3 regions of the Mediterraneibacter sp. 210702-DFI.5.30 genome follow, and region 1 is predicted to be linked to each of the others. Evidence: predicted binding sites of a transcription regulator. Region 1 holds the regulator's gene; each other region holds the start of a gene.
The links. The regulator Rex, encoded in region 1, represses fermentation and respiration genes when NADH is low (regulators of the CRP and FNR family bind a similar motif). The targets are predictions, from matches to a motif close to ATTGTTAANTANTTAACAAT.

Region 1 (6,060 bases):
AGATGAGACAGTTGACTGTCATCATAAGAATCATAGCAGGATATGATTGCCTCCGGAAGAAGTTCCTGCAGTGCCAGACGGTTTTCACTTGCTGTATAAATCTGTACTAGACCGGCACCAACTGTATAGGCAGCACAGGCAGAAAGAAATGCAGCACCAGCCATCCCGGGACTTCCGGTGATCATAAGAACTTTTCCATAACTTCCCTTGTGCGAATTCATCATTCTCGAAGGAAGAAGTTTTTCAAGATCATTTTTGTCAAAGGTATAACAAACATCCAGGCGATTCGAAAAATATTTCGGATCAATTCCAATCGCAACCGGAATGCTCTCTCCTGCATACGACTTGCCAGGGAAAAGCTCACAGCCTAATTTTACACATGCCATACATACTGTAAGGTCGGCTCGAAATGCTGTCCCAAGAATCTTTCCTGTTGCAGCACAGATTCCGGATGGAATATCAACAGCAACTTTTTCTGCATCCTGAAGATTCATCCAGTCAATCACATCTTTATAATGTTCTGTGATTTCACGGCAGAGTCCAACACCAAATACAGCATCAATTATTACAGTATATTCTTCATCCGGGAATTCTGTGAATACAGAAATCCCCATATTTTCTACAATCTGTTTCTGACATCGACATTCTTCACTTAAAGAAGCTTCTTTCCCTGCAAATAGTACATCTGCATGCTTTCCCTGTTCGGTTAAGAGCCTTGCTACTGCAAATCCGTCGCCACCATTGTTGCCGCTTCCACAAACAATCAGACTTTTTTCTGTGGAAATATTTTTCTTATGCATTGTCTCGACAATCTGAAGTGCTGCACGTTCCATAAGTACAAGGGATGGAATCCCAATTTCATGAATTGTGTGTGCATCAGCTTCACTCATCTGCTTCCCATTTGGAAGATATCTCATGCTTATCGCCTGACCTTTCTAACATTATTAATTCCTTTTAACATGAACAGATGCTGCGAAACCTCCTTTTGTCAGTTGGTCCCACAGCATCCTTGCAGCTTTGCTAGATTCTATTCTTTATCCTGCTGACAAAGGTTGTAAGATAACTTCATCAGTGTGTCAGATAAATGTACGTTCTCAACGACCACATCCTTTGGAAGGGAAAGGTCTGTATGTGCAAAATTCCAAATTCCCTTCACACCGTTATCTACCAGAATATCAGCCACTTCAATTGCTTTTGATTTTGGAAGTGTCAGTGCAGCAATTTCAATGTCATTATTCTTAAGAAAATCTTCCAGTTCATCAACCATACGCACAGGAATCCCCCTGATCGTTACGCCTTCCAGTCGAGGATTCACATCGAAAAGACTTTTCAGAATAAATCCGCTTCTTTCGAAGGAAGCATAGTTTGCCAGTGCCTGTCCTAAATTACCGGCACCAATGATAATAAAATTATGACATCTATCCAATCCTAAGATCTTTCCAATCTCTGTATAAAGATATTTCACATTGTATCCGTACCCCTGCTGGCCGAATCCACCGAAATTATTCAGATCCTGACGTATCTGTGAAGCCGTTACATGCATCTTCTTACTCAAGTCACTGGATGAAATTCTCTCTACGCCAGCCTCCAGCAGATCTCCCAGATATCTGTAGTACCTCGGAAGTCTGGAAATGACTGCGCGTGATATCTTTCTTTGTTCCAATTTTTAGCCCTCCACTCTTAAACTACTCTTTATTATATAAAAGAGTTAAAGTTCTGTCAAACTTTTGTTTTGCAAAAACCTTTAAAATCCATATATTTTCCTTGTATTTTCGACATTTTTCTATATAATGATAATGTTAGAAGTCAAAAAACGAGGTGAAAATATATGATACTCGCATGTCACAATATAGAAAAAGCGTTTGGGGAACGCGAAATTGTACGAGACGGCTCCTTTCATATTGAAGATCGTGAGAAAGCTGCTCTTGTCGGTGTGAACGGCGCCGGGAAATCAACAATCCTTAAGATGATCATCGGAGAAGAACCTCTTGATGGTGGAGATGTTATTCTCGCGAAAGGAAAGACACTCGGTTATCTTGCGCAGCGTCAGGATTTAAAATCCGGAAATACCATTTATGAGGAAGTAAAAAGTGCAAAGGCGGATATTTTTGCAATGGAAGCTCAGATTCGTTCCATTGAACATGAACTGAAGCATCTGGAGGGTGAGGAATTGCAGAGCCGCCTGGAGACCTACAATCGTCTACAGTCTGAATTTGATGCAAGAAACGGTTATGCCTGTGAAAGTGAGATTACAGGTGTATTAAAGGGACTTGGGTTTACGGAAGACGATTTTAATAAACAGACAGATACACTTTCAGGAGGTCAGAAGACCCGTGTTTCTCTCGGAAAATTACTGCTTACAAGTCCGGATATCCTCCTGCTTGATGAGCCGACAAACCACCTGGATCTGAATTCCATTGCCTGGCTGGAAACATATCTGATCAATTATTCCGGAGCGGTATTTATCGTCTCCCATGACCGTTATTTCCTGAATCGTGTTGTCACAAAAGTTGTTGAGATTGACAATGCACAGGTTCGCATGTACCTTGGAAATTATAAAGATTATGCAATGAAAAAACAGCAGATCCGAGATGCACAGCTGAAAGAATACATGAATCAGCAGCGTGAGATCAAACATCAGCAGGCTGTTATTGATAAATTAAAGTCTTTCAATCGTGAAAAATCAATCAAACGTGCAGAGAGTCGTGAGAAAATGCTTGACAGGATTACGCCATTGGACAAACCGGTTGACAGTACGAAAGAAATGCATTTTACGCTGGAACCATCGCAGATCAGCGGAAATGATGTTCTTACAGTGGAACATCTCTCAAAGCAATTTGACAGTCAGGTTCTCTTCAGTGATATCAGTTTTGAAATCAAACGTGGCGAACATGTCGCTGTGATTGGTGATAACGGAACCGGAAAGACAACACTTTTAAAGATCATTAATCAGGTTATCGCAGCGGATCAGGGCGAATTCACACTTGGATCCAAAGTGACGATTGGTTATTACGACCAGGAACATCACGTACTTCATGATGATAAGACCATTTTTGATGAGATTTCTGATGACTATCCTGATCTTACCAATACACAGATCAGAAATACACTCGCTGCATTCCAGTTTACCGGAGATGAAGTGTTCAAAGAAATTCATACGTTAAGCGGTGGAGAAAAAGGCCGCGTATCACTTGCCAAACTTATGCTTTCGGAAGCAAATTTTCTAATCCTTGATGAGCCAACCAACCATCTGGATATTACTTCCAAAGAAATTCTGGAAGAAGCATTAAATAACTACAGCGGAACGATACTTTATGTATCCCATGACCGTTATTTTATCAATCAGACCGCCTCCCGGATCCTTGAACTGGTGAATCAGACATTTGTTAATTACATCGGAAACTACGATTATTATCTGGAGAAAAAAGAAGCACTGACACTTGCTTATGCTTCTGGAAATGAAACAAATGCAGAAAATGTATCCAATTCAGGCAATTCTGCTGCATCCACTCCTGCTTCGGATTCAAAATTAAGCTGGCAGGAACAGAAGGAACAGCAGGCACGTGAACGTAAACGGAAAAATGAGTTGAAGAAAACAGAGGAAGAAATTGCAAAACTTGAAGATCGCAACACAGAGATTGACGAGGAACTGACGAAAGAGGAAGTTTATTCGAACTCTATTGAGTGCCAGAAACTTTCAACAGAACGCGCTGCAAATGAAGCAAGATTAGAAGAATTGTATGAATTGTGGGAAGAATTAGCAGAATAATGAATCTGCATAACAGTAATCGCCTGACAGCTACTATTTATGGTAACTGTCAGGCGATTTGTTTTAAGATTACATTTTCAAATTTAGTCAAACTCGAATTGGGATCAAGGTTTGTTTCTATACTGTACCGGTGTGATATTATACAGTTTTTTAAATGTTCTGTTAAAATGCTCTACATTCTGATATCCCACAGATTCTGCAATACTTTCTACAGTTGCACTGCTGCTCTTAAGCATTGCTCTTGCCTTTTTCATACGGATTTCTTTCAGAATATCTCCGAATGTCATTCCTGATTTTTCTTTAATATATTTTGACAAATATGGTTTTGAAAGGAAGAACTTCTCAGCAAGATCGTCCAATGTAACTTCTTTATAATTTGCGTAAATATAATTTGTAATATCTAATAATCTTTCATCCTTGCATGTCTGGGATCTCTGTACGCTATCCAATTTATTCACTGCAACAACGAGTGCTTCAATAGATGCTTTGATAATATCGGCATCAACTCCGACACCCCAGTAACGCTTCTTGTTGGAAATAACACCGACATAAGCAACAGCTCTGGAAGAAGATCCTTTTGTCAAAGAATGCTCCTCGTAAAATGCAAGTTCAAATTCGATATCAAAATAATGCTTGATCGCATTGCTGACAGCATCCAGACGTCCGTTTCCAACACCTGTGATCTTGCGGTTGCTTCCATTGTGGTGAATCGTTGCTTCTGCGACAATTCCATCTTCTTGTTTAAAGTGGCATTCATCAACACTGAAAATTGGTTTCGCATTGATGTAATGGTCTTCAAAGATATGATATACATTGTCTGGTGTAAGTTCTTCGTGAGCCTTGTCGGAAACATCTTTTACAAGATATCCGACTTCTTCTCTCATCTTTTCCGGTAAGCTGATTCCAAAGCTCTGCTTCAGGATATAGTTTACGCCACCCTTTCCTGACTGGCTGTTAATACGAATTACATCGGAATCGTATCTTCTGCCAACATCCTGTGGATCGATCGGGAGATATGGAACAGTCCATGTCTGACAGTCATGCTCCTCTCTCCAGGTCATACCTTTCGCGATCGCATCCTGATGTGAACCGGAGAATGCTGTAAATACAAGATCTCCTGCATATGGCTGGCGCGGAGAAACTTTCATTCTTGTCACGCGTTCATAGATTTCACAAATGTCACTCATATTAGAGAAATCAAGTTCCGGATTCACACCCTGAGAAAACATATTCATTGCAAGTGTAATAATATCTACGTTACCTGTTCTTTCTCCGTTTCCGAACAATGTTCCTTCGATTTTATCAGCACCGGCAAGGATTCCAAGCTCAGCATCTGAAACTCCTGATCCTCTGTCATTGTGCGGATGCAGAGAAAGAATTACATTCTCTCTGTCGCGCAGATGCTTGTTAAAATACTCTACCTGACTTGCGAATACATGAGGCATAGCATTTTCCACTGTTGTAGGCAGGTTGATGATCGCTTTGTTATCAGCTGTTGGCTGCCAGATCTCAAGGACTGCGTTGCAGACTTCTAATGCATAGTCAACTTCTGTTCCCTGAAAACTTTCCGGACTGTACTGGAATGTAAAGTTTCCATCTGTTTCTTCTGCTAACTCTTTCAAAAGCTTTGCACCGTCAATTGCAATCTGTTTTACCTGCTCTTTATCTTTCTTAAATACCTGTTCTCTTTGTGCAACAGATGTTGAATTATATACATGGATAATAGCATGTGGAGCACCTTTGACAGCGTCAAATGTTTTTCTGATAATATGCTCTCTTGCCTGTGTCAGAACCTGGATCGTAACGTCATCCGGAATCATGTTCTGCTCGATCAATGTTCTTAAAAACTGATATTCCGTCTCAGACGCAGCCGGGAATCCAACTTCGATCATCTTGAATCCTACATCCACAAGCAACTGGAAGAATTCCAACTTTTCATCCAGACTCATCGGCTCGATCAGTGCCTGGTTACCATCTCTCAAGTCAACACTGCACCAGATTGGTGCTTTGTCAATTGAATCTTTCTTTACCCAGTCATAACATGGCTCAGGTGGCATAAAGTAAGTCTTTTCGTATTTCCTCCAGTTTTCCATAATGTGTACCTCTCTTATATTTAATCAATTTAGTTGTTGTTTTTTAACACTCGTTTATATTAGCACAGGAAAGTCTTAGATTGTAGTGACTATTTTAATCACCTCACTTGATCTTTCTTAATATTTTCTGCTTTTTGGTACGAATTTTGTATAGAAAACAGGTGGAAAATATATTCCACACATTTTTTGAAGGTTCTC
Region 2 (6,060 bases), on a different contig from region 1:
GTTCCTCCATGAACGACAAAAGCTGCACCTTCTACATTTTCTTTGCATAATCTATCCACCTGACAGAGCATACCTCTCACACAACGTGAACGGAATTCCTTCTGTTCCTCCCCTTCCGGAAATGCAATCGTTCCACCGGAATCCAACCATGCCTGATATTCTTCTCTATCTTTCAGTTCTTCATATGTCTTACCTTCAAAAATACCAAAATCACATTCCTTTAACAATACTTCCTGCGTGATCTGGTTCTTCGGATAAATCAACTCTGCCGTTTGAATACATCTCTTCATTGGGCTGACAATCACTTGCTGTACCTTTGGATAGCTATCTATTTTATATTTCTGTTTAAAGTTCAGTACTTCCTGTTCTGACAGTTCTTCATCTGTACTTCCAATATATTGTCTCTTTTCATTGCCCGGTGTCTTCAGATGCCGGATCAAAATAAGCTCCATAAATCACTCCAAAAAAATCTATTTTATTTCATTTTCATTTCTATAATAAAGCATCTATCATAAAACATTTATATGCAATAACATTTCTAGAATAATGCAAGCACTGCCAGCATAAACAGCTCACACAACTGCAGGAAGTATCCGGCAAGATCACCTGTAATTCCACCAAACTGTTTTCTGCTAAACTGATAATAGTAAAAGAAAACAGCAAGTCCGACAACTGCTGCTGCCGCTCCGCATACTCCTGCTGTCAGATAGAATCCGACTCCTGCTGCCACTAGCCATAGGATCAATACGATCCTTACATTTCTCTTCTGTGCACCATCCTGAAAAGTCCGAAGCAGCCCACTGTTCTTCGCTGCCTGAAATGTCACAACAGAAATTCCACTCAATGAACGTGAAAACACGAACACGAGTGCTGTTGCAAATAAACGTTCTGTTCGCATTTCACTAAAAATCCCCGCACACAAAAGGAAGTAACAACAAAGACTGATGATCGCAAATGCTCCCGTATGAGGATCCTTCAGAATCTCCAGTTTCTTCTCCCGGTCTCCATAAGAACTTTTTGCGTCCATTGTATCTGCGAATCCATCCAGATGAATTCCTCCTGTTATAAAAACCGGAATCAAAGTCAGTACAACTGCATGAAAGAAAGTTCCTTCTCCCTTCCATACTGTGATCAGGTTCCCGGCAACTATTTCCAATACTCCAATTATAACTCCGACCAATGGGAAAAAGCACATCGCATATCTCATATTTTTTTCATTCCAGTCAACCCGCGGCATCGGAATCTTAGAATACATAGCGATTGCAATGATCATTGCGTTCAATAACCACATTTTTCTTACTCCTCATCTTCACTTAAGTTCTTCATACTGCTCTACTTTAATCTCTTCAAAAGTACTCATCTTCCGATAAACATTCACACCCATCTCAAGAAGTGGAATTGCTGCAACTGCACCACTACCTTCTCCAAGAGACATCTTCGCATCAATCAGATATGGAAGTTTCAGCTCTTCTAAGACCATTCGCCCCGCCGGCTCTCCGGAGCAATGTGATGCCAGGATATAATCCGCCGTCTCAGGAACCATACGCACTGCGCACAATGCCGCTGCAGAAGAGATGAACCCATCGATCAGAACCGGAATATGATAGATCGCACCTCCGAGAAATGCACCTGCCATTCCGGCAATATCAAGCCCTCCGACTTTGGACAAGACATCTAAAATATCTTCCTTGTCCGGCTGATGCTTTTCAATTGCTCTCTCAATTGCACGAATCTTTCTATTCAGCCCTTCTGAACTAAGGCCTGCGCCTCTCCCTGTCACATTTTCTACACTTTCATCAAGCAGAACGGACACAACAGCACTGCTGGTCGTTGTATTTCCAATCCCCATCTCACCGGTTGCGATCAGATCATACCCTTGTTCTGCCAGCTCTTTGACCTTTCGTATGCCAATAAGAACGGCTTGTGCAGCCTGTTCTCTTGACATTGCAGGTTCCATCGCCATATTCTTTGTTCCGTACATCACTTTGTCTTCCGGATCTGTCACCGACGGAACATCTGTCACCATTCCGATATCGATTGGAAATAAGTCCACTCCGGCGGTCTCTGCCATAATACATACGCTCGTCGCACATTTTGTAAAATTATCCGCAACGATTGCTGTCACTTCCTGTCCGGTCTGGGTCACTCCCTCTGAAACAACTCCATTATCCGCACAAAAGATCAGTAATCCTTTCTTTTTAATCTCAAAATCTGCTTCTCTTCGGATTCCTGCCATCCGGATCACGGCATCTTCCAGTTTTCCTAAGCTGAACAGTGGTTTTGCAACTGTTTTCCATCGTCTTTTTGCCTGTTCTTCATAGGATTTCTCCACCGGTTTTATCATTTTGAATTTTTCAATCAATAATCTTTCATTTTCTTTCATCGACATCTTTTCATTTTTTGTCGTTTTTCTTTCATCATCTACCATTGTTATGTCTGCTTTTCTTATTATTTTCTTCTGATCTATAGTTTGTCTTTCTAACTTCACAAGCCAGTTTTTTTCGCATTTTCTGGCATCATTCTCCTATTTTATCATAATTTTTTTCATTCTGATATATAAAAAAGCAACGGAATCTGTCATATTTTCCTTGTAATTTTTCATTTTTTGACATTTTTCTTTTTTCTTCTTGCATTTTTAATATGAAATCTTTCATTTTTCCCAGTTCTTTGTTAAAAAATTTACGGGATTTTTATTGATTTTCTTCACATAATATGTATAATTAAAAAAGGATATGAAAAGCTTGCATGAGCAGCATTTTATTCTATCATTAGAAAGAAAGAGGTATATGTAAGATGGCAAAAATTGATTTAAGTAAGTATGGCATTACTGGAACAACAGAAGTCGTATACAACCCTTCCTACGAATTATTATTCGAAGAAGAGACAAAACCGGAACTTGAAGGTTTTGAAAAAGGACAGGAAAGTGAACTCGGTGCTGTCAATGTTATGACAGGTGTTTACACAGGACGTTCTCCTAAAGATAAATTCATCGTTATGGATGAGAACTCCAAAGATACAGTTTGGTGGACATCTGATGAATACAAGAACGACAACCACCCAGCTACAGAAGAAGCTTGGGCAGCTGTTAAAGATATCGCAATCAAAGAGCTCTCTAACAAGAGACTTTTCGTTGTAGATGCATTCTGCGGTGCTAACAAAGATACTCGTATGGCAATCCGTTTTATCGTTGAAGTAGCTTGGCAGGCACATTTCGTAACAAATATGTTCATTCAGCCAACAGAGGAAGAACTTGAGAACTTCGAGCCAGATTTCGTTGTTTACAATGCTTCCAAAGCTAAAGTTGAGAACTACAAAGAGCTCGGACTTAACTCTGAGACAGCTGTACTTTTCAACATCACAAGCAAAGAGCAGGTTATCGTTAACACATGGTACGGCGGAGAGATGAAGAAAGGTATGTTCTCTATGATGAACTACTTCCTTCCACTTAAGGGAATTGCTTCCATGCACTGCTCAGCTAACACAGACCTCAACGGAGAGAACACAGCAATCTTCTTCGGTCTTTCAGGAACAGGTAAGACAACACTTTCCACAGATCCTAAGAGACTCCTCATCGGTGATGACGAGCACGGTTGGGATGACAACGGAGTATTCAACTTCGAGGGCGGATGCTACGCTAAGGTTATCAACCTTGACAAAGAGTCTGAGCCAGACATCTACAACGCAATCGTTCGTGACGCTCTTCTTGAGAACGTTACACTTGATGAGAACGGAAAGATCGACTTTGCCGACAAGAGCGTAACAGAGAACACTCGTGTATCTTACCCGATCAACCACATTAAGAACATCGTTCGTCCAGTATCTTCTGCACCGGCAGCTAAGAATGTAATCTTCCTGTCTGCAGACGCTTTCGGAGTACTTCCTCCGGTATCTATCCTGACAGAGGATCAGACACAGTACTACTTCCTGTCTGGATTTACAGCAAAACTTGCTGGTACAGAGCGTGGAATTACAGAGCCTACACCAACATTCTCAGCTTGCTTCGGACAGGCATTCCTTGAACTGCATCCTACAAAATATGCAGAGGAACTTGTTAAGAAGATGGAAGTTAGCGGAGCTAAGGCTTACCTTGTTAACACAGGATGGAACGGAACAGGAAAACGTATCTCCATTAAAGATACTCGTGGAATCATCGACGCTATCCTTAACGGAGCAATCAACAAAGCTCCTACAAAGACAATCCCATACTTCAACTTCGAAGTACCTACAGAGCTTGAGGGTGTTGACACAGGAATCCTTGATCCTCGTGACACATACGCTGACGCTGCTGAGTGGGATGTTAAGGCAAAAGACCTTGCTCAGAGATTCATCAAGAACTTCGTTAAATACGAAGGAAATGAAGCTGGTAAAGCACTTGTTGCTGCAGGTCCTCAGCTGTAAGATTGTTCTTGTATTCCAAAATTCTGGGATTGATAGAATAAATATATAAAAAAGCTGTGAAAGATGAAATTGCTTATCTTTCACAGCTTTTTTATATATTAGGAAAGTCCTTTCCTAATATATAAAAAACGCTCCGCTCAGGATGCGCACTGCGGCGTACAAGGTAGGTGTCGCAAGCAACCGCCGCAGGCGCAAGAATGTACCAAGGCACATTCTTTGTTCTTGTTGACTTCTTTTTCTAAAAGTGATATCATAATGATATCAAATAAATTTCATTTTATTTCCAGAGGAGGAATCACTATGAATGAAAAAATATTATCAAATAAGAAAAACGGAATGGGAATGCTTCTGCTCTTTTGTCTGCTCTATCTGATCGCAATAGCAGGATGTATTCTGTCTGCAATTGCACTGGAACATGAATTCTCAGCTCCACCGGTTATCGCTGGACTGGTTATCAGTATTATCTGGCTATGTATTGGATGGATTCCATTCCTTGGACTGAAAGTGTTGAAACCGCAGGAGGCCCTGGTTCTTACACTTTTCGGAAATTATATCGGTACACTGAAAGAAGCCGGATTCTATTTTGTTAATCCATTCTGTACCAGTGTAAACCCTGCTTCCAAGACAAAGTTGAGTCAGAGTGGAGATGTTGATAACAATTCCAAGAAGGGAGCAAATCTTTCCAGTCTCCTGGGTGTTTCTACAACAGGAACCACTGAAGAGTCTTCAAGCAAAAAGATTTCTCTCAAGGTTATGACACTGAACAACTCCCGACAGAAGATCAATGACTGTCTCGGAAATCCGATTGAGATTGGTATTGCCGTAACATGGCGTGTTGTAGATACTGCGAAAGCTGTCTTTAATGTTGATAATTACAAAGAATATCTCTCACTTCAGTGTGATGGTGCTCTTCGTAATATTGTCCGCATCTATCCATATGACACTGCTCCTGATGTCGATACAACCGGTGACGGAAAGGCTGATGAGGGAAGTCTCCGTGGCTCCAGTGAGATTGTTGCAGCGCGAATCCGTGAAGAGATCCAGACGAAAGTGACAGACGCAGGGCTTGAGATCATCGAAGCAAGAATCACATATCTTGCTTATGCACCGGAAATCGCTGCTGTCATGCTCCAGCGTCAGCAGGCTTCCGCTATCATCGATGCAAGAAAGATGATTGTAGACGGAGCAGTCGGCATGGTTGAAATGGCTTTGGATCAATTAAGTGAAAAAGAAGTGGTAGAACTGGATGAAGAACGTAAGGCTGCTATGGTATCCAATTTGCTCGTAGTTCTGTGTGGAAACCATGACACACAGCCAATCATTAATTCCGGAAGTCTGTACTAGAGATGGCTGAAAAAGATAATAAAAAGAAGCAGGTTCCTCTCCGTCTCTCCGCTAAACTGTATGACGCAATCGCAGCCTGGGCAGAAGATGATTTTCGTTCCGTAAACGGTCAGATTGAATATCTTCTGACTGAGTGCGTCAGGCAGCGGAAGAAAAATGGAAAATATGTTTCCGAACATTTGGACGAACCGATTGATCTGGATATTTCATAGAGCCTAAAAAAACAGCAGCAGATGTTATTATAACGACATCTGTTGCTGTTTCTCTTTGTTCTATTCTCTGTAACCGCTTCTGCATTTTTCTACAAAACGCTCCGCA
Region 3 (6,060 bases), on a different contig from region 1:
GATCATCCGCGATGTGAAATTCAAAACATTCGGATGTGGAGCAGCTGTTGCAACATCCAGTATGGCTACTGAGATGGTAAAGGGGAAGAGTGTTCAGGAAGCAATGGAAGTAACGAACAAAGCAGTTATGGAAGCACTTGACGGACTTCCGCCGGTAAAAGTTCACTGCTCTCTGCTTGCAGAAGAGGCAATCCATGCAGCACTCTGGGATTATGCAGAGAAACATGGGATTAAGATTGAAGGCCTGAAGAAACCAAAGTCAGATATTCACGAAGGTGAAGAAGCAGAGGAAGAGGAATATTAATGAGCAAAGGCAAAGTTGTTGTAGGTATGTCCGGAGGAGTTGACTCCTCTGTGGCAGCCTGGCTTTTAAAAGAGCAGGGCTATGATGTGATCGGTGTGACGATGCAGATCTGGCAGGATGAAGACAACGTCGTTCAGGAAGAGAATGGAGGCTGCTGCGGGCTCAGTGCAGTGGATGATGCAAGACGGGTTGCGGCGTCTATAGGAATTCCTTATTATGTAATGAACTTTAAACAGGAATTTCAGAAAAATGTTATTGATTACTTTACAGAAGAGTATCTCAACGGAAGAACACCAAATCCATGTATTGCCTGTAACCGCTATGTGAAATGGGAAGCTCTTTTGCAGAGAAGTCTTTCAATTGGAGCAGATTATATTGCAACAGGACATTATGCAAGGATTGATAAGCTCCCGAACGGAAGATATGCAATCCGCAGATCTGCAACGCTTGCGAAAGACCAGACTTATGCACTTTATAATCTGACACAGGAACAGCTGGAACATACATTGATGCCGGTTGGAAATTATTCAAAAGATCAGATCCGTGAGATGGCAGAAAAAATCGGACTGCAGGTGGCAAATAAACCGGATAGTCAGGATATCTGTTTTGTTCCGGATGGAGACTATGCATCTTTTATTGAAGAAAACGCAGATGCTCCGATTCGTCAGGGAAATTTCGTGACACCGGATGGGAAGATCCTTGGAAAACACAAAGGAATCATTCATTATACAGTAGGACAGCGTAAAGGACTTGGGCTTGCATTAGGGTATCCTGCATTTGTACTGGAGATACGTCCGGAGACAGATGAAGTTGTAATCGGAACGTATGAAGAATCATTGACGCATACACTGCGTGCCAATGAGTTGAATTTTATGAGCGTGGAAGATCTTACAGAACCGATGCGTGTGTTTGCAAAGATTCGTTATAACCACAAAGGAGCCTGGTGTACCGTGGAGAAGACAGGAGAAGATGAGATTACCTGTACATTCGATGAACCAATCCGTGCAGTGACACCGGGACAGGCAGTTGTTCTTTATGATGGTGAGTATGTATTAGGAGGCGGCACAATATTATGATAACATGTGATGCTCATATGCATACAAGATTTTCAGAAGACAGTGATTCTTCAGTGCACTCCATGCTTGATGCAGCGGTGAATAAAGGAATGCAGGCAGTCTGCATCACGGATCATCTTGATAAAGACTTTCCAGAAACACCGGATTTTCCGGTGGGTGCATTTGTGTTCGACCTAGATGAATATTTCAGTAGACTGACGCAATTAAAAACAGAATATCAGAAAAAACTGGAAGTCCGAATCGGTGTAGAGATCGGACTTCAGCCACACCTGGGAGAATATTATAAAGAACTGACAGAAAAATATCCGTTTGATTTTGTGATCGGTTCAGTACATCTTATCCATGGACAGGATCCGTATTATCGTGGATTTTTTGAAGGACGAAGTGATGAAGAGGCTTATCATGAAGCATTTGAGGTGACAGTTGAAAATCTGAAAAAAATAGATTCCTTTGATAGTTTGGGACATTTGGACTATGTTGTCCGTTATGGCGCACATCAGGCAGAAGGATATTCTTATAGAAAATATGCAGACGAGATCGATGAGATACTAAAGCATCTGATCAGTCATGGAAAAGGACTTGAGATGAATATGGCAGGAATGAAATATGGTCTCGGATTCCCGAATCCACATCCGGATGTTATCAGAAGATACAAGGAGCTTGGTGGTGAAATTGTCACAATCGGAGCGGATGCACACCGTCCGGAACATGTCGCTTTTGACTTTGACAAGGCTGGCGAGATACTTATAAGCTGTGGTTTTAGTTATTATGCAGAATTTAAGGGGCGGAAACCGATATTTAAGAGAATTGTTCCATAAAAATCGAATTATATGGATTTAAGGGTTGAATTTTTGTTTCTGTTTTAGTACAATGAATCTAGTTGATGAATATTTAACAAATATCGCATTGTTATATTCATCGCCATGGCTGGAGACACAGTCATAAATTTTTTAAAACTTTTAGGAGGAATTAATCATGGCAGTAAAAGTAGCGATTAATGGTTTTGGACGTATCGGACGTCTTGCTTTCAGACAGATGTTCGGAGCAGAAGGATATGAGGTAGTAGCAATCAACGACCTTACATCTCCTAAGATGCTTGCTCACTTATTAAAATATGACTCAACTCAGGGAACATACGCTCTTGCAGATACAGTAGAGGCAGGAGAGGATTCCATCACAGTTGACGGAAAAGAGATCAAGATCTACGCAAAAGCTAACGCAGCTGAACTTCCTTGGGGAGAAATCGGTGTTGACGTTGTTCTGGAGTGTACAGGATTCTACACATCCAAAGCAAAAGCTCAGGCTCACATCGATGCAGGTGCTAAGAAAGTAGTTATTTCTGCTCCAGCTGGAAATGACCTTCCGACAATCGTTTACAATGTAAACCACGAGACACTTTCAAAAGATGAGAACATCATCTCCGCAGCTTCTTGTACAACAAACTGCCTGGCTCCGATGGCAAAAGCTCTTAACGACCTTGCAGCAATCAAGTCCGGTATCATGTGTACAATCCACGCTTACACAGGAGATCAGATGACACTTGATGGACCGCAGAGAAAAGGTGATCTTAGAAGATCCCGTGCAGCTGCAGTTAACATCGTACCAAACAGCACAGGTGCTGCTAAGGCAATCGGTCTTGTTATCCCAGAACTGAACGGAAAACTGATCGGATCTGCTCAGCGTGTTCCTACACCAACAGGTTCTACAACAATCCTTACAGCAGTAGTTGACGGAGAAGTTACAGTTGATCAGATCAACGAGGCTATGAAGGCTGCTTCCAACGAGTCCTTCGGATACAACACAGATCAGATCGTATCCAGCGATATCGTAGGAATGAGATATGGTTCACTGTTTGATGCTACTCAGACAATGGCTCTTCCAGTTGGCGATGGTACAACAGAGGTTCAGGTTGTTTCATGGTATGACAACGAGAACTCTTACACAAGCCAGATGGTAAGAACAATCAAATACTTTGGAAAACTTCTTGAGGCTTAATTCTTTTTGAGAAATTAGAATCTCAGAGATTTATCTGAATTATTGACTCACAATGGGGTCCGGTCTTATTGTAGGACCGGACTCCATTTTCTTTGTGCAGAACAGATTCTGCACGTGAAAGTGACAGGAAATAGAAATACAGGAGGCTATGAAAAATGGCAGCACTTAATAAAAAATCCGTAGATGATATCAATGTAAAAGGAAAAAGAGTTCTTGTAAGATGTGATTTCAACGTACCTCTTCAGGATGGAAAGATTACAGATGAGAACCGTATCGTGGCAGCTCTTCCTACAATCAAGAAGCTGATCGCTGATGGAGGAAAAGTAATCCTTTGCTCCCACCTTGGAAAACCGAAGGGAGAGCCAAAGCCGGAGCTTTCACTTGCACCAGTAGCAGTAAGACTTTCTGAGCTCCTCGGACAGGAAGTTAAATTTGCAGCTGATCCGGAAGTAGTTGGACCAAACGCAAAAGCAGCTGTTGAAGCTATGAAAGATGGAGATGTTATCCTTCTTGAAAATACACGTTACAGAGCAGAAGAGACAAAGAATGGTGAAGCATTCAGCAAAGATCTTGCATCTCTTTGTGATGTATTTGTAAACGATGCATTCGGAACAGCTCATAGAGCACACTGCTCTAACGTAGGTGTTACACAGTTTGTTGACACAGCAGTTGTTGGATATCTTATGCAGAAAGAAATCGATTTCCTTGGAAACGCAGTAGAGAATCCGGAAAGACCATTCGTTGCAATTCTTGGAGGATCTAAAGTATCCAGTAAGATTTCCGTAATCAACAACCTTCTTGACAAAGTTGATACACTCATCATCGGTGGTGGAATGTGCTATACATTTACAAAAGCTCAGGGCGGAAGCGTAGGAAATTCCCTTCTTGAGGAAGATTACTTACAGTATGCACTTGACATGGTTAAGAAAGCAGAGGAGAAAGGTGTTAAACTTCTTCTTCCAGTAGATGCTGTTGCAGCAGATGCTTTCTCTAACGATGCAAATACAAAAGTTGTAGCTCAGAACGAGATCCCGGACGGATGGATGGGTCTTGATATCGGACCTAAGACAGCTGAGATGTTCGCTGATGCTGTTAAATCTGCGAAGACAGTTGTATGGAACGGACCAATGGGATGCTTCGAGATGCCGAAATTCGCTGAAGGAACAAAGGCAGTAGCAGAAGCACTTGCCAACACAGATGCTGTAACAATCATCGGTGGTGGAGATTCTGCAGCAGCTGTTAACCAGCTTGGATATGGTGATAAGATGACACATATCTCTACAGGTGGTGGAGCTTCTCTTGAATTCCTCGAAGGAAAAGAACTTCCGGGAGTAGCGGCAGCTAACGATAAATAATAAGAATCTGTAATTACAGATTAGAAGAAACCCGTGTTGTTACATTTCACACGGGTTCTGAATATAAAATTCAAGGAGATAAGAACAATGGCAAGAAAGAAAATTATTGCAGGAAACTGGAAAATGAACAAAACTCCAAGCGAGGCAGTTGCACTTGTAGAAGAGTTAAAACCACTCGTAGCTAACGAAGACGTAGATGTCGTATTCTGCGTACCGGCTATTGATATTGTACCAGTTGTAGAGGCTGCTAAGGGAACAAACATCCAGGTTGGAGCTGAGAACATGTATTTTGAGGAGAGCGGAGCTTACACAGGTGAGATTTCCCCGAATATGCTTGTAGATGCAGGTGTTAAATATGTAGTTCTCGGACATTCTGAGAGAAGAGAGTACTTCGGTGAGACAAACGAAGATGTAAATAAGAAAATCCTGAAAGCATTTGAGCATGGTATTACACCAATCATGTGCTGTGGAGAAACTCTTGAGCAGAGAGAGCAGGGCGTAACAATGGACTTCATCCGTCAGCAGGTTAAGGTTGGATTCCAGGGTGTTACAGCAGATCAGGCTAAGACAGCAGTTATCGCTTACGAGCCAATCTGGGCAATCGGAACAGGAAAGACAGCTACAACAGAGCAGGCTGAAGAAGTTTGTGCAGGAATCCGTGCTTGCATCGCAGAAGTATATGATGAAGCTACAGCAGAAGCAATCCGTATCCAGTACGGCGGATCTGTAAACGCAGCTACAGCTCCTGAGCTTTTTGCACAGGCTAACATCGATGGAGGTCTTGTAGGTGGAGCTTCCCTTAAGGCTGACTTCGGAAAGATCGTTAACTACAAATAATAAGATCTAAGGCTGTTTCATTATAACAGATAATTAAGAAAGGTCATCTGGTCAGAAAGATATTTATATTGCCGGGCACAAGTAGTGCAGACAGTAGCGATATAGATAGCAATTCTGACAGGATGGCCTTTTTTCTTGACTTTGAAAATCATTTGAGTGTATCATAGAGGAGATTGATAAAATAATGTAACAGCTTAATGAAGAAAATAAAGCAATTAAGAAAAGGGAATATAAAAGATAGGAGATTAAGAAGCTATGGTAGGAATTATCGGAGCGATGGAAGAAGAAGTCCGTGAGCTGATCGAGGATATGACAGAATGCGAGATGCAGGAAAAGGCATCCATGAAATTTTATAAAGGTCAGCTTTATGGAAAAGAAGCAGTTGTTGTACAGAGCGGAATCGGTAAAGTGAACGCGGGAATCTGTACACAGATCCTTGCAGACTTTTATCAGGTGGATCAGCTGATTAATACAGGTGTAGCCGGTTCTCTGG

Region 2: a site for Rex is predicted at 2,594-2,613, ahead of pckA (phosphoenolpyruvate carboxykinase (ATP)). Genes of this name have one in related genera too.
Region 3: a site for Rex is predicted at 2,260-2,279, ahead of gap (type I glyceraldehyde-3-phosphate dehydrogenase). Genes of this name have one in related genera too.

What each region holds. Positions count from the first base shown of each region.
Region 1 is NZ_JAJCME010000006.1:193,196-199,255, forward strand. It holds gene LI126_RS08615 (NAD(P)H-hydrate dehydratase) at 1-917, opposite strand, end outside; gene LI126_RS08620 (redox-sensing transcriptional repressor Rex) at 1,028-1,663, opposite strand; gene abc-f (ribosomal protection-like ABC-F family protein) at 1,829-3,769, shown strand; gene LI126_RS08630 (2-isopropylmalate synthase) at 3,874-5,862, opposite strand; gene LI126_RS08635 (D-alanyl-D-alanine carboxypeptidase family protein) at 5,961-6,060, opposite strand, start outside.
Region 2 is NZ_JAJCME010000003.1:273,930-279,989, forward strand. It holds gene LI126_RS04940 (histidine phosphatase family protein) at 1-452, opposite strand, end outside; gene cobS (adenosylcobinamide-GDP ribazoletransferase) at 539-1,291, opposite strand; gene cobT (nicotinate-nucleotide--dimethylbenzimidazole phosphoribosyltransferase) at 1,310-2,428, opposite strand; gene pckA (phosphoenolpyruvate carboxykinase (ATP)) at 2,794-4,398, shown strand; gene LI126_RS04960 (SPFH domain-containing protein) at 4,699-5,742, shown strand; gene LI126_RS04965 (hypothetical protein) at 5,745-5,954, shown strand; gene LI126_RS04970 (cobyrinate a,c-diamide synthase) at 6,015-6,060, opposite strand, start outside.
Region 3 is NZ_JAJCME010000014.1:72,592-78,651, reverse strand. It holds gene nifU (Fe-S cluster assembly scaffold protein NifU) at 1-304, shown strand, start outside; gene mnmA (tRNA 2-thiouridine(34) synthase MnmA) at 304-1,380, shown strand; gene LI126_RS12790 (histidinol-phosphatase HisJ family protein) at 1,377-2,198, shown strand; gene gap (type I glyceraldehyde-3-phosphate dehydrogenase) at 2,356-3,375, shown strand; gene LI126_RS12780 (phosphoglycerate kinase) at 3,531-4,730, shown strand; gene tpiA (triose-phosphate isomerase) at 4,818-5,567, shown strand; gene LI126_RS12770 (5'-methylthioadenosine/adenosylhomocysteine nucleosidase) at 5,823-6,060, shown strand, end outside.